Regions from separate parts of the Pantoea sp. X-Soil-TKNS-1280 genome, predicted to be linked through region 2. Evidence: predicted binding sites of a transcription regulator. Region 2 holds the regulator's gene; each other region holds the start of a gene.
What was found. The regulator Fur, encoded in region 2, represses iron uptake genes when iron is present. The targets are predictions, from matches to a motif close to ATAATAATGAGAACNACTATCAA.
Positions count from the first base shown of each region.

Region 1 (3,158 bases), on a different replicon from region 2:
CCAGTGTTGCAGGTAATAAAGTCATTAAGTCCTTACCTCTTCCCGGAATGAATCTGTCATTTAATGAGCGTATTGGAAACAACCAGGTATTGAAAGCAACACAAGGGTTATCAAAACTGGTTTATAGCTGAGGAATTATGTCGAATATTATTTATAGTCTTTATGACGCTCTCGGGTTGGAAATAGACGGTGATGACCCGGTTTTAATCGTTGATAAGGAACTGACCATTTACTTCAATGAGTCAGACCATACGCTGGAGATGTGTTGTCCTGTTGGGCCATTGCCCAACACGGTAGATGATTTGCAAAGAGTCTTGCAACTTAACTATTCCAGCCCGGTGATGCTGGCAACGGATGCCGATAAGACTGCGCTGTTAGCCCTGTTACGCCTTCCGGCAACCAGTTCTGCGGCAGAAGTAGAATCGGGACTCCACCAACTCATCAGCGTGTGCCGCATGCTATGTAAAAATGGCTTTTCCAACACAGTATAGTTTTGAACGGGCGTTGAGAAACAGGGAAGATCAACGGGCGAAATTAGCACGGATACCCTTGCCCGATGCCCCACTACAGGCGGGCATCGGTGATCATCAGGCTGGCGATTTCACCCTGAAATCCGCAAAAAACGCTGTGGCGTATCACCCAGCAAACGGCGGAACATGGAGATAAACGCGCTGGGACTTTGATAGCCGAGCTGACTGGCAATGCGTAGTACCGGTTGTCCCTGTGCCAGTTGCACCAGCGCTTCTGATAATCGCAATTGCTGCCGCCATTGCGTAAAGGTAATACCGGTTTGATCGCGGAACAGACGCGCCAGGGTACGCGAGCTGGCCCCAACGCGATTGCCCCACTCTTCCAGCGTGTCACTACTGGCCGGAGTTTGCAGCAACTGCTGGCAAATGTTCATCAGACGACGATCGGCAGGTAACGGCAACACACAGACCGCCCCTTCGGGTGCGCGATGGATTTCATCCAGCAACAACGGTGTAATCAGTTCCACCCGCAACGGATCGGGGTTAGATTGTTGTTCCATCTCCACCAGCGTCTGCATTAACGCCTGGAGCAAGGGCGAAATCATCATGCTGCGAGCTTCCGGCCAGAAGGTGCAAGCCACCACCGGTTCCAGATACAGACTCAGGCTGCGAATATCGCTCAGTGCCGTTAACGCATGAGGTAAAGTCCCCGGCAGCCACAGCGCCCTGCCCGGTGTTAATGTCCATGATGCGCTGTGCGTCTGCACCCGCATCACTCCCTGCAAACAGAGCACCAGCTGCGCCACTTCATGGGCATGCCAGCGCTCCTCACGCCCCGCGTGATAATGCATTTCCCGTGTGGTTAATAAGGGTAAGGTCGGGCTGGCATCGGTTAGCCGTGGTTTGTTCAACACCATCACATCCAATCCTGTCAGATTGCCGATTGCTGTCCGCTTTGCGTTATTGAACCAACCAATCGCGCGAAGCCGCCAGCGCGGCGCTATCAAATAAAATAGTAATGATTATCATTTGTATCACTATTTATGGCCGTTGGACTATATCGGGGATAAAAATCTTGCGTCATCGCACTTTTCAACGCACACCACTGAACGCCTTACTGCTGGTGTTGTTCAGCAGCACACCGGCATTGGCGGCTGATAACAATAATAATTCGCATGACAATACGCTGACCGTCACCGCCAATAACGTGGATACCGATGGCGGTGATGCCGACAGCTGGAACCAGGTGGCGAAAAAAGCGGATTCTGCCACCAAAAGCAGCCGCCCGTTAATCGAAACACCTCAAAGCATCTCGGTGATCACTCAGGCGCAGATGGCTTCCCAGGGTGCACTGAACGTGGCCCAGGCGTTGCGTTATAACAGCGGCATCGGCTCCGAAGGCGGTGGCGCAGATTACCGTTTCGATGATATCTACATTCGTGGTTTCGCGGCTGACGAGTTCCTGGATGGCCTGCGTCTGCCTACGGTGACTTACTGGTCACGTCCGAGTTTCGATACTTTCCTGCTGGATCGCGTCGAAGTGGTCAAAGGCCCGGACTCAGTGACCTTTGGTCAGGCTAGCCCGGGCGGCGTGGTTAACCTGGTGAGCAAACGTCCCACCGCCGAACCTATCCACCAGATTTTTGTCAGCACCGGTAGCCATAATCTGTTTCAAACCGGGCTGGATCTCTCCGGCGCGCTGGATAATGACGAACACTGGCTGGGCCGTATTACCGGCACCTGGTCTCGTAACGACACCCAGGTCGATTACACCAAATATAAACACTATGACATCGCCCCGGCGCTGACCTGGCAGCCCAATGACGACACGCGTCTGACGCTGCTCGGGCAGTTCCGCAAAGATCCCTACGCCGGGTTTTATAACCAGATGCCGCTGGAAGGGAGCTTAATCCACCTCGCGCAGGGCAATTACTCCGACAGCTTCTACGGCGGCCAGCCGGGCTTTGATTACTATCGTCGCGAGCAGGCCAGCATCGGCTATGACTTTATGCATAAGTTCGATGACAGCTGGAGCCTGCACCAGAACCTGCGTTATCTGCACACCAGCAGCGATTACCAGATGGTCTACCCGACCAATACTGTGGTTGATGGCTCGGCGACGGTAAGCCGTGACAGCATGCGCGTGATCGAATCCTTCAATGCGTTTGATGTCGATACTAACCTGCAAGGCAATCTGTATACCGGCCCGGTTAACCATGCGGTGACGGTGGGCATGGATTATGTGCACGACGATTTACGTCAGAACAGCGGCTACGGTACTGCGTCTGATATCAGCTATCTCAACCCGGATTACAGTACGCCGGTTGCAAGCCCGTCGATTGATAACCACAGTCGTTCTTTTATGACCCAGCTGGGTTTTTACCTCCAGGACAGCATGAAGTGGAACCACTGGATCCTCAATCTCGGCGGACGTTATGACAAAGCGCAAAGCCGCGCGCAGAACTGGGTCACCGATACCCGCACCGAGCTGAACGACTACGCCACGACCGGTCGCGCCGGTCTGATGTACCATTTTGACAATGGGATTGCGCCCTATATCAGCTATGGCACATCGTTCCAGCCGCAGTCCGGCACCTCCTGGGCGGGCGATCCCTTTAAGCCGACCAAAGGCAAACAGTCGGAGGTGGGAATCAAGTATCAACCGAATGGCTTTAACGCGTTGTTCAG
Region 1 is NZ_AP035963.1:575,208-578,365, forward strand. Features, by position in the region: gene AC6I8X_RS22620 (inositol phosphate phosphatase SopB) at 1-131, shown strand, start outside; gene AC6I8X_RS22625 (hypothetical protein) at 138-491, shown strand; gene AC6I8X_RS22630 (AraC family transcriptional regulator) at 602-1,387, opposite strand; gene AC6I8X_RS22635 (TonB-dependent siderophore receptor) at 1,546-3,158, shown strand, end outside.
Region 1: AC6I8X_RS22635 (TonB-dependent siderophore receptor) is a predicted target of Fur. The motif match lies at 1,483-1,505, and genes of this name have one in related genera.

Region 2 (3,158 bases):
CATCCGCGTCAGTATGAATTCTCGCGCCTGAATCTGGAATATGCCGTGATGTCGAAGCGCAAGCTGACGCAGCTGGTGAGCGAGAAGATCGTCGAAGGCTGGGATGATCCGCGTATGCTGACCGTTTCCGGTCTGCGCCGCCGTGGTTACAGCGCCGCCTCGATTCGTGAGTTCTGCCGCCGCATTGGCGTAACCAAGCAGGACAACATCGTGGAAATGGCGTCGCTGGAGTCATGCATTCGTGACGATCTCAACGAGAACGCACCGCGTGCGATGGCGGTCCTCGATCCGCTGAAAGTGGTGATTGAGAATCTGCCTGCGGGTCATGAAGAAATTATCACCATGCCAAACCATCCCAACAAACCGGAGATGGGTACGCGTGATGTGCCGTTCAGCCGCGAAGTGTGGATCGATCGTGCGGATTTCCGTGAAGAAGCCAATAAACAGTACAAACGTCTGGTGCTGGGCAAAGAAGTTCGTCTGCGTAATGCTTACGTGATCCGTGCAGAGCGCGTGGCGAAAGATGAAGAAGGCAATATCACCTGCATCTACTGTAGCTGTGACGTTGATACCCTGAGCAAAGATCCGGCTGATGGCCGCAAGGTGAAGGGTGTGATCCACTGGGTTTCCGCGATCCACGCGTTACCTGCGGAATTCCGTCTCTACGATCGTCTGTTCAGCGTGCCAAATCCGGGAGCGGCTGAGGATTTCCTCACCACCATTAACCCGAATTCACTGGAAATCAAACAGGGCTTTGTCGAGCCTGGACTGCGTGACGCCGATGCGCTGGCGCCGTATCAGTTTGAACGTGAAGGTTATTTCTGCGCGGACAGCGTTTACTCACAGCCCTCTAAGCTGGTGTTTAACCGCACTGTCGGTTTACGTGATACCTGGGCGAAAATCGGCGATTAATCCTTTTTGTCGTTATCACCATATCATCATGAAAGGGCGAGCAATCGCCCTTTTTTATTGGCTGTAATTTCGGGCTGGCAACCTTTTATGCTGTGGGGTGTGAAATGCGTTTGTTACCGGGATTTGCAACTAATCTGACTTTAGTAAAATTAATCCATTTGCGAGTGTGAAAAACTGTATTTCAGGTAGGCTATGCGCTCCCAGACGTTGCTCCGCGGGTTGAAAAAGGAAAAAAAATGACGAGTCTCGCTCAGGAAGCCAAACACAGCGTAGTGGTTTTACATCAGCTTATAGAACGTATTTTTAATCAGTCAGAGGGCACTGACGACAGCATTGAGTTGTTTCTCTCGCATTTTCACCCGGATTTCAAAATGGTGACCCCGCAGGGTAAACAGCTGGATTTAAATGCGATGGAGGTGTTGTTCCGCCAGTTGCGTGGTCAGCGGGAAGGGATGCGTATCGCGACCAGCGAACATGCCATCATTTCACAGCAAAGCCAGGAAGTGACCATTCAATATCGTGAGTTGCAGATGATGAACGGCAACAACCAGAGTCGTATTTCTCTGGCGGTGCTGGATTGCACCACCTCCATTCCGCGCTGGCGTTACCTGCAGGAAACGCTGGTTCTGTAATCTCAGGAATAAAAAAACCGGTGCCAGGCACCGGTTTTTTCATACTGCATAGCACATTTTATTGCTTATCGTGGAGCGTCTCGTCTTCGCGGCAGTCTCCCAGCGCACAGTGGCCGTACAGGTACAGGCTGTGGTTGGTGAGTTTGATACCGTGACGTGTTGCGATTTCACGTTGACGCGTCTCAATAGACTCATCACTGAACTCGATCACTTTGCCACAATCCAGGCAGATCAAGTGGTCATGATGATGCTGTTGCGTCAGTTCAAAGACGGATTTGCCACCTTCAAAGTTATGACGAGTCACGATACCCGCGTCATCAAACTGGTTAAGAACGCGATATACCGTTGCCAGACCAATCTCTTCGCCCATGTCGATCAGGCGTTTGTACAAATCTTCCGCACTGACGTGATGGCACTCGGGTTCCTGAAGCACTTCCAGAATTTTCAGTCTGGGTAGAGTGACTTTCAGGCCAGCCTTCTTCAATGCGGAGTTGTTGTCAGTCATGCGGATATTGTCCTGTTACTTTGCTAGTCACTTGCGGCGCAGGGCCTTGAATGTCGATCACGCGCATTCTCATTTGCGTCTCATTATAGAACTCAAGCAGTGAAATGAAAACCAAGGGCACGTCCTGAAATCACCAATGGCTGTAGGGAAAAATGTCGCTAACGCCGGCGGGGATCGTACAGGTCTTTGTTTCCATTTCACTCAGCCTCATTCTGATGCCAGAGGAATAAGCGGATGACCGTTACGGGTATTCTACAGATTTGCAGGTAAAAGTTAAAAAAACGTGGCTATTATTTTTATAGGAATTTCCGATTCTCAATGTGAGCCAGCGCCCACATTGAGTAGGAAAGGGGATCAGGCTTCGATAATGTCTTTCAGCTGCAGCTCATCGAAAATCTGTTTCACCCACTTATCAACACGTTCGTTGGTCAGTTCCGGCTGACGATCTTCATCGATAGCCAGACCAAGGAAGTGTTTGTCATCGGCCAGACCTTTGGACGCTTCGAAGTGGTAACCCTCGGTCGGCCAGTGACCGACAATCACCGCACCATTTGGCTCGATAATGTCACGGATGGTGCCCATCGCATCGCAGAAGTATTCTGCATAATCTTCCTGGTCACCACAGCCGAACAGCGCAACCAGTTTGCCATTGAAGTCGATCTCTTCCAGCGTCGGGAAGAAATCATCCCAATCACACTGTGCTTCGCCGTAGTACCAGGTCGGAATGCCCAGCAACAGAATATCGAATGCTTCGAGATCTTCTTTAGTGCTCTTGGCAATGTCATGCACTTCGGCCACGTCTTTACCCAGTTGTTTCTGGATCATTTTTGCAATGTTTTCAGTGTTGCCGGTATCGCTGCCGAAGAAAATGCCTACGATTGCCATGGGTTAAGTGACCTCTTAAATCCTGATATTGAATATGTGATGACAGCGAATGATAGCAGACCGGGCAAAGTGGCGGAACTTGTAAAGCCGTGACTTTTGTTCCTGCGTGCGGTCTGCGCCTGTTACGACAGTTTGAGCTGCGCCAGCAGCATTTGTTCAATTAATTCGCTGCGGCTGATGTTTTGTTGCTCAGCCAGGGTGTTGAGTGCATCAACGGCCTCGCT
Region 2 is NZ_AP035962.1:1,253,682-1,256,839, forward strand. Features, by position in the region: gene glnS (glutamine--tRNA ligase) at 1-912, shown strand, start outside; gene AC6I8X_RS05830 (hypothetical protein) at 1,149-1,544, shown strand; gene fur (ferric iron uptake transcriptional regulator) at 1,603-2,049, opposite strand; gene fldA (flavodoxin FldA) at 2,404-2,934, opposite strand; gene ybfE (LexA regulated protein) at 3,057-3,158, opposite strand, start outside.

Region 3 (3,158 bases), on a different replicon from region 2:
ATTCGGTGCGACCTGCCATTTCGAACCCACTTCCCAGGTAGTGCCTTTCTCAGTGGAGGCGACATCACCGTTATCGTCGGTCTGCGTGGACGGGGTGAAGGACTTGCTGTAGCTGCCGTACAGCGAGACATCCGGCAACACTTTATACACCACGCCCAGCTGCGGCAGGAAGGCGTTGCCACGATCGTTCAGGGTGGTTTCCGGGTTGATAAAACCGTTGCTGGAAGTTTGCGTATAACGCTGGAAGCGTCCACCCAGTACCGCGATCCACTTATCCGTCAGATGGATGTTGTCTTTGGCAAACAGCGAACGACTGTACAGGTTGGTGCGCAGATTACTCAGCGCGTCATTGTAAGTGCTGTCGCTGAGTACCGGCTCCTCACCATACACCGGATCGTACATGTTAAAAGTACGGGAAACGGTACCGCGATAAGAACGTGCCTTGTAGGTTTCATTTTGCTCATAATCAACGCCCAGCAGCAGGTCATGCTGCATCCCGGCGATCACCGGTGAGCCGCTGACATCCCAGGAAACGTACTCGGTCTGATGGTTGAAGCCACGGTTGGCATCCGCACGGCGTGACACAATGCCGGTGGTGGTGTTAATCGCCGTGGCGCGTACTTCGTTACTGTCGTAACGGCGCTGCATCCAGCCATAGTTCAGGTGGGTGTCCCAGGTATCATCCAGGTTGTAGCCATAGCTGACGTTGAGGCGTTTGTTTTTGCCCCACGCATGGTTGGCACTGTCATCGAGGCGACGGTTGTAAGGAATATCGACCGGTTTACCGTTGATAAAGGCGGTACCGCGATCGTAAGGCACATCGTATTTGTACTCGACGTAACTGATGTTGAAGGTGGCACGCTCGCCATACCAGCTCAGTGAAGGGGCCAGCAGGGTGTGTTCATTCACGCCGAAATTGCGCCAGTAATCTTCGCGCTGGCGTTCCGCCACCATGCGGAAGGCAAAGCCATTACCCAGCGGGCCGGTGATATCCACCATGCCAGTGCCGCCGCCATAGCTGCTGGACTCGCCGCTGATATGGGTGTTCCACTCATACTGCGGCTTTTTACTCACCAGGTTAATGATGCCGCCAGGGTTAAGGATGCCGTACAGCAGGGAAGAAGAGCCTTTCAGCACTTCCACATGGTCGATGCTGGAGTCCATGGTCAGTCCCTGGTTGCTGCGCACGCCGTCGATAAAGATCGATCCGTCGGTGTTGGAACCGAATCCACGCTTCACGAAGCCATCCTCGGTGCCGCCCAGCGTGTTGCCCTGGGTCACGCCACTGACAAACTTCACGGCATCGTTCAGGCTGGTGACCTGGTAATCCTTCATTACCTGGGGTGTCACCACGCTGATTGACTGTGGCGTTTCATTACGCGGCGTATTGGTTCTGAGCGTTGCCGCCGCATCATCCTGGTTATAACTGCCGGTGTTGCTGGTGGAAGACTGATCGGCAGTCACTGTCAGGGTTTGATCCTGGGTGGTTTCTGCCGCTGCGGCAGAATGACCATAGAGAAGCGTTGATGCCAGTAAGACCTGTGACCCAGAAAGCGTATATTTCACCGCTGGTGAAAAGAAAGAAAGATACTTCATTTAACTAAATCCGCATCAAAGAGAATTATTTTGAAAGCTGGATACTAATGAGATTGATTTTCATTTACAACCATTTCTTGTTATTTCAGGGAAAATAAATCATTCACCTAAATAAAAAATGGAGATTCTCAATCAGGAGAAAACATTATTTCCTGACATTGATAAATATAATGTAGTGAATAATTTTATTTAAAATCATTATGATATGTTGTAAATGTAGTAGTTGATGTAGCATCATAATATTTGCCATCATTGCACTACATTTCTCTGGCAGGAAGGGATTGGCAACGATACTTTTGATGGATTATTGCGTTGAACTTATTAATTCATAAATTAAGGTATTCTTAATATTCAGAAGAATAATGAGCGAATGCGACGCCATGGCTGATTAAATAACCATCGGCCATTCTTTACTTAGCGGGCCTGTTCAGGCTTTACTATCAAGCAAAACGGCCCGAAAGTTAGCCTGAAAACGTGACAGAAAATGAAAAAAGGCTGATTAACTGTATAATTTATAAGGTGTTTAACTCCGGTGACTGAGTCCAATCCCAAAATCAGTAAAAAACCCTATGATCTCTATGGCGAACGCTTCCACGCTAATAAGCATCTGTTAACTCCCCGGCTGTTAAAAGTCGCGCAGCACATTCACCAGCATCGCAGTGCCGTGCTGGATAAAACCGCGCTGGAGATTGCGATTGATACCCAGACTTCTGACGCCACGGTGATTCGCGCTATCCAGGCGCTGGGTTTTTCTGGCTTCCGGGATCTGAAGATTGTGATTGCCGAATATCTGGGTGTCACCCGCCGTTCACCGGCGCGAGTGGCGGTGACCGTCAATGAACTCTCACAGGATGCGCGGGGCAGCATCGATTTCGTGCTCGACAGTTATCGCATCAGTTGCGAGATGCTGGCGGCACCGGCCAATCGTCAGGCTATTCAGCAGGCCATCGGCTTGTTGCAGCAGGCGGAGCGGGTGGCGATTTTCGGTATTGGCGCATCCGCCATCCTGGCGGATTACACCGCGCGGCTGTTCAAACGCAATGGCACTCCCTCGTATGTGCTTAACCGCACCGGCATTTCGCTGAGTGAACAGATTGCTGATATGCGCCACGCGGATGTGCTGATTATGCTGGTGCAGAGCAGTGCGCACCCGGAAGGGCTGGTGACCCTGGCAGAAGCTCAGCGGTTGGGGATGAAAATTGTGCTGCTAACCGCCACACCCGACAGTATTTTCGCGCAGCATGCTGATGTGATGATTGAAATTCCGCGCAGTCGTTCGGCTGACAAGATGCCTGTACATGCCACGCCGATGATCTGCCTGGAAATCCTGGTGCTGGGGCTGGCCGCCGCAGCACCGGTTGCCACCATGACCAGCATGAGCAAGCTGTATGAGATCAGCAATGCGCTGACCCGTCCAGGTGCGCGTAAGAACAAGTCGTCATAAATGGCTCAGGCCGCGCAGACACTGACGCTCTGGCAGCGATAGACCAACGCCGGGGGCAGGTTGCGCATCACTCTGGTTCGCGTCCAGTGAAAGTAGCCGGAAAGCAACGGTTCTGACA
Region 3 is NZ_AP035964.1:291,351-294,508, reverse strand. Features, by position in the region: gene AC6I8X_RS24610 (TonB-dependent siderophore receptor) at 1-1,596, opposite strand, end outside; gene AC6I8X_RS24605 (MurR/RpiR family transcriptional regulator) at 2,129-3,040, shown strand; gene AC6I8X_RS24600 (class I SAM-dependent methyltransferase) at 3,046-3,158, opposite strand, start outside.
Region 3: AC6I8X_RS24610 (TonB-dependent siderophore receptor) is a predicted target of Fur. The motif match lies at 1,638-1,660, and genes of this name have one in related genera.

Region 4 (3,158 bases), 2.0 Mb from region 2:
TTGCTACCTTGCTGGGTTACGCGGTGGCGGTAATCGCCGTGCCGCAGCTGATTATTCAGCTGGTGCTGGCTTCAGCGGCGGTGCTGATTATGCCGCACACCTCGCCGACCATGATGAGTGACTTTACCGCAGCAGGTGGATTTATCATGCTGGCAGCCGGTTTCCGCATCGCGGGGATTAAATCTTTCCCGGTCGCCAATATGCTGCCCGCGTTGATACTGGTGATGCCGGTCAGTTATCTGTGGACGATGTATATCCACTAAGCAACACGTCAGCCGCGGTTGGATCGTGGTTAGCCATGCTAAAATAAGCGCGGGAAAACGCGCGGAGTCATCATGGATCTCAAACGATTGCATTACTTTTGCACGATAGCGGAACAAGGCTCCATCAGTAAGGCCGCGAAGCTATTGAACATCGCACAACCGCCGCTGGGTAAGCGTTTGCAGGAGCTGGAAGAGGAAATTGGTTCACCGCTGTTTACCCGCACACCACGTCGTATGGTGTTGACCGAGGCCGGAACCTTTCTCTATCGCCAGGCCTGCGACATCTTAAGCCGGGTTAATCAACTCAAACGCCAGACCATCACCATCGCCACGCGTAAACAGCGCCGGGTGAATATTGGTATCTCCTATCTTTATCTGCGCTATTTCAACACGATCCTGATGGATTACTACCGCAACCGTCCTGACTGGGACATCAATGTGATTGTGTCTGATTCCAGCCATCTGGAAGCGATGCTGCTGGATAACACCGTGGATATTGCGCTGATGCAGGTCCCTGGCGATCGTCAGCCCTGGTTTATCCGTGAGCTGGAACCGATTGATACTATTGCGGTGATTTCTTCCCACTATAGCCCGATGCTGGCTGGGAAAGCCTTGCAGTTCAGTGACCTGAGCGGCATTCCACTGATGTTGTTGCACCGCATCGGCGGGGAAGGGACCTATGAAGTGATGCGCAGTAAACTGTTCAGTAGCCTCGATCAGGTGAATATCACCATTAAAGTTTCAGAACCGCGTCTGGTACTGGAAATGATGGAACAGGGTTTTGATGGCGCGGCATTTTTACCGCGCTCCGAGTTTATTCCCAGCGCACTGGGTAAATATATGGTGTGCCCGCTGGCGGAACCTTTCGCGATTTATCACCCGGCGATCGTGACCTTAAGTACCGCGCAGGACCGGCTGTTATGGCCGCAGGAGCATGAGGTCGCCTGACCTCAATTCCCGGTCGGTTTCTTCTTATCCACGTGCCCCAGCTCGCGATCCGGGAAACAATAATCACGCACCCGCTGCTTTAATGCGGCGGCGTCGGGAAAACCGCCTTCCTGTTTACGCTCCCAAATCACCTTGCCATCGATGGTTATCTCAAACACGCCACCGGTGCCGGGCTGCAAGGTGACGGAAGCTAAATCGTCAGCAAAAGTATGCAGCAGCTCCTGTGCCATCCACGCTGAGCGCAGCAGCCAGTTGCATTGCGTACAGTAATGAATATTCACCGCTGGTTTGTGTGTCATTTCATCGCTCATCTTAATTGATTGATTAGTAATAAGTTAACTGCGGTTAACAAAATGTGCTGTCTAAGATACATCTTAGTGTAAATGGTATTGATAATGATTACCACTTGCATTACATTCCTGACGAAATCATTTATAACATAAAAAAAGTCTGTAACTTTTTACGGTTTTTTATACAAAAACTGTGGTTTTCTGGCAGCAAACACGTGAGCGAATACTAACAATTAACAAGGTATTTCGCGTCTATGTCTCCAATTTTTCAGGGGTTCACCTCACAGCGTCTGTTTAAAACAGCGGTGCTGGCATCCGCCATCCATGCAGCCTGCGGCTATGCAGCCACCAGCGACAATCAGGATCTGGCGATTTCAGGCAAAAAAAACACCACAAATGAACCGGTGATGACGGTCACTGCGCCGAAACAACCGCTGGTTGCCGGTAGCCGTACCACGCTTTCTGCCGAGGAGTTGCAGAAACAGGGTGGTAATGATTTTGGCTCCATTATGCGTTATCAGCCGCTGGTTACCGCGCCGGGTGCCGCTGGCGGCAGCAACACCGGCAAGAGTGGATATACCGGGGACCGTGGCGGTTATACCGGTTATAACATTCGTGGCCTGGAAGATAACCGCGTTTCCATTGACGTAGACGGCATTGAACAGCCTTTAGCCACCGGACGCAGTTCAGTGGGCCGTGCCGGTTCAGGCACCTTCGGGATTGGTCGCGACTATATCGATCCTTATATGTATGGATCCGTGGGTATCGTCGAAGGCGCGACCGATGTTTCCAACAAGAACCTGGCGCTTGGCGGCTCGGTTTCATTCCGGCCAAAATCCCCGGATGACTACCTGTCGCCCACCAAACAAACCTACTTCGGTTACCAGAGTGACTACGACTCTTCCAACCGCAGCTGGCACAATGGCATCACTGCCGCAGCAGGCGATGAAACCCTGCGTGGTATTGTGGTGATCAGCCGTCGTGACGGCCAGGAAACCCGCAACAACAGCGGAACCATTGATGCGTATCCGGCGAACTGGCACTCCGATGCCATCGCCGCCACCGGTATCTGGCAGCCGAACAGCGAACACCAGTTCAGCGCTACCCTGGATTACTATCACAAAACCAACCACACCAACTTCGATTACTGGGGCAGCAGCACCACAACTATTTATGGTCGAGCCGATCAGAGCAGCCAGACGCGGCGCTGGAGCGGCATGCTGAAAGATCTCTGGACGCCAGATAACAACCTGCTGGTGGACAGCCTCGAAAGCAGCATCTATTACCAGCAAACCGAAGCGCACGATGATACCGCAGCGCCAGATGCCGGTTCGGTTGAAGCCCACAACATCTATTCAAACTACAACACCAAAACCTTTGGCTTTGAAACCAAAGGAGAAAAAAGCTGGTTGTTTAACAACTTCCGCTACGGCCTGAACGGCAGTATCGCCAAAACCGAGCGTCCATACTGGCTGGATCCGGCACAGACCTCGTACAACAACATCACCCGACCTGAAGCGGATAGCCGCACCTGGAGCTTTGGCGTCTATGCTGAAGATACGATGAGCTGGGATCTGAATGGTCACACCTTCTCGATCATTCCTGGGGTACGTTACGCTTACCAGAATACCAAGCCGCAAAATCTTTCCAGCCTGGC
Region 4 is NZ_AP035962.1:3,560,091-3,563,248, reverse strand. Features, by position in the region: gene AC6I8X_RS16450 (DUF554 domain-containing protein) at 1-263, shown strand, start outside; gene AC6I8X_RS16445 (LysR family transcriptional regulator) at 336-1,211, shown strand; gene AC6I8X_RS16440 (Rdx family protein) at 1,214-1,510, opposite strand; gene AC6I8X_RS16435 (TonB-dependent receptor domain-containing protein) at 1,756-3,158, shown strand, end outside.
Region 4: AC6I8X_RS16435 (TonB-dependent receptor domain-containing protein) is a predicted target of Fur. The motif match lies at 1,601-1,623, and genes of this name have one in related genera.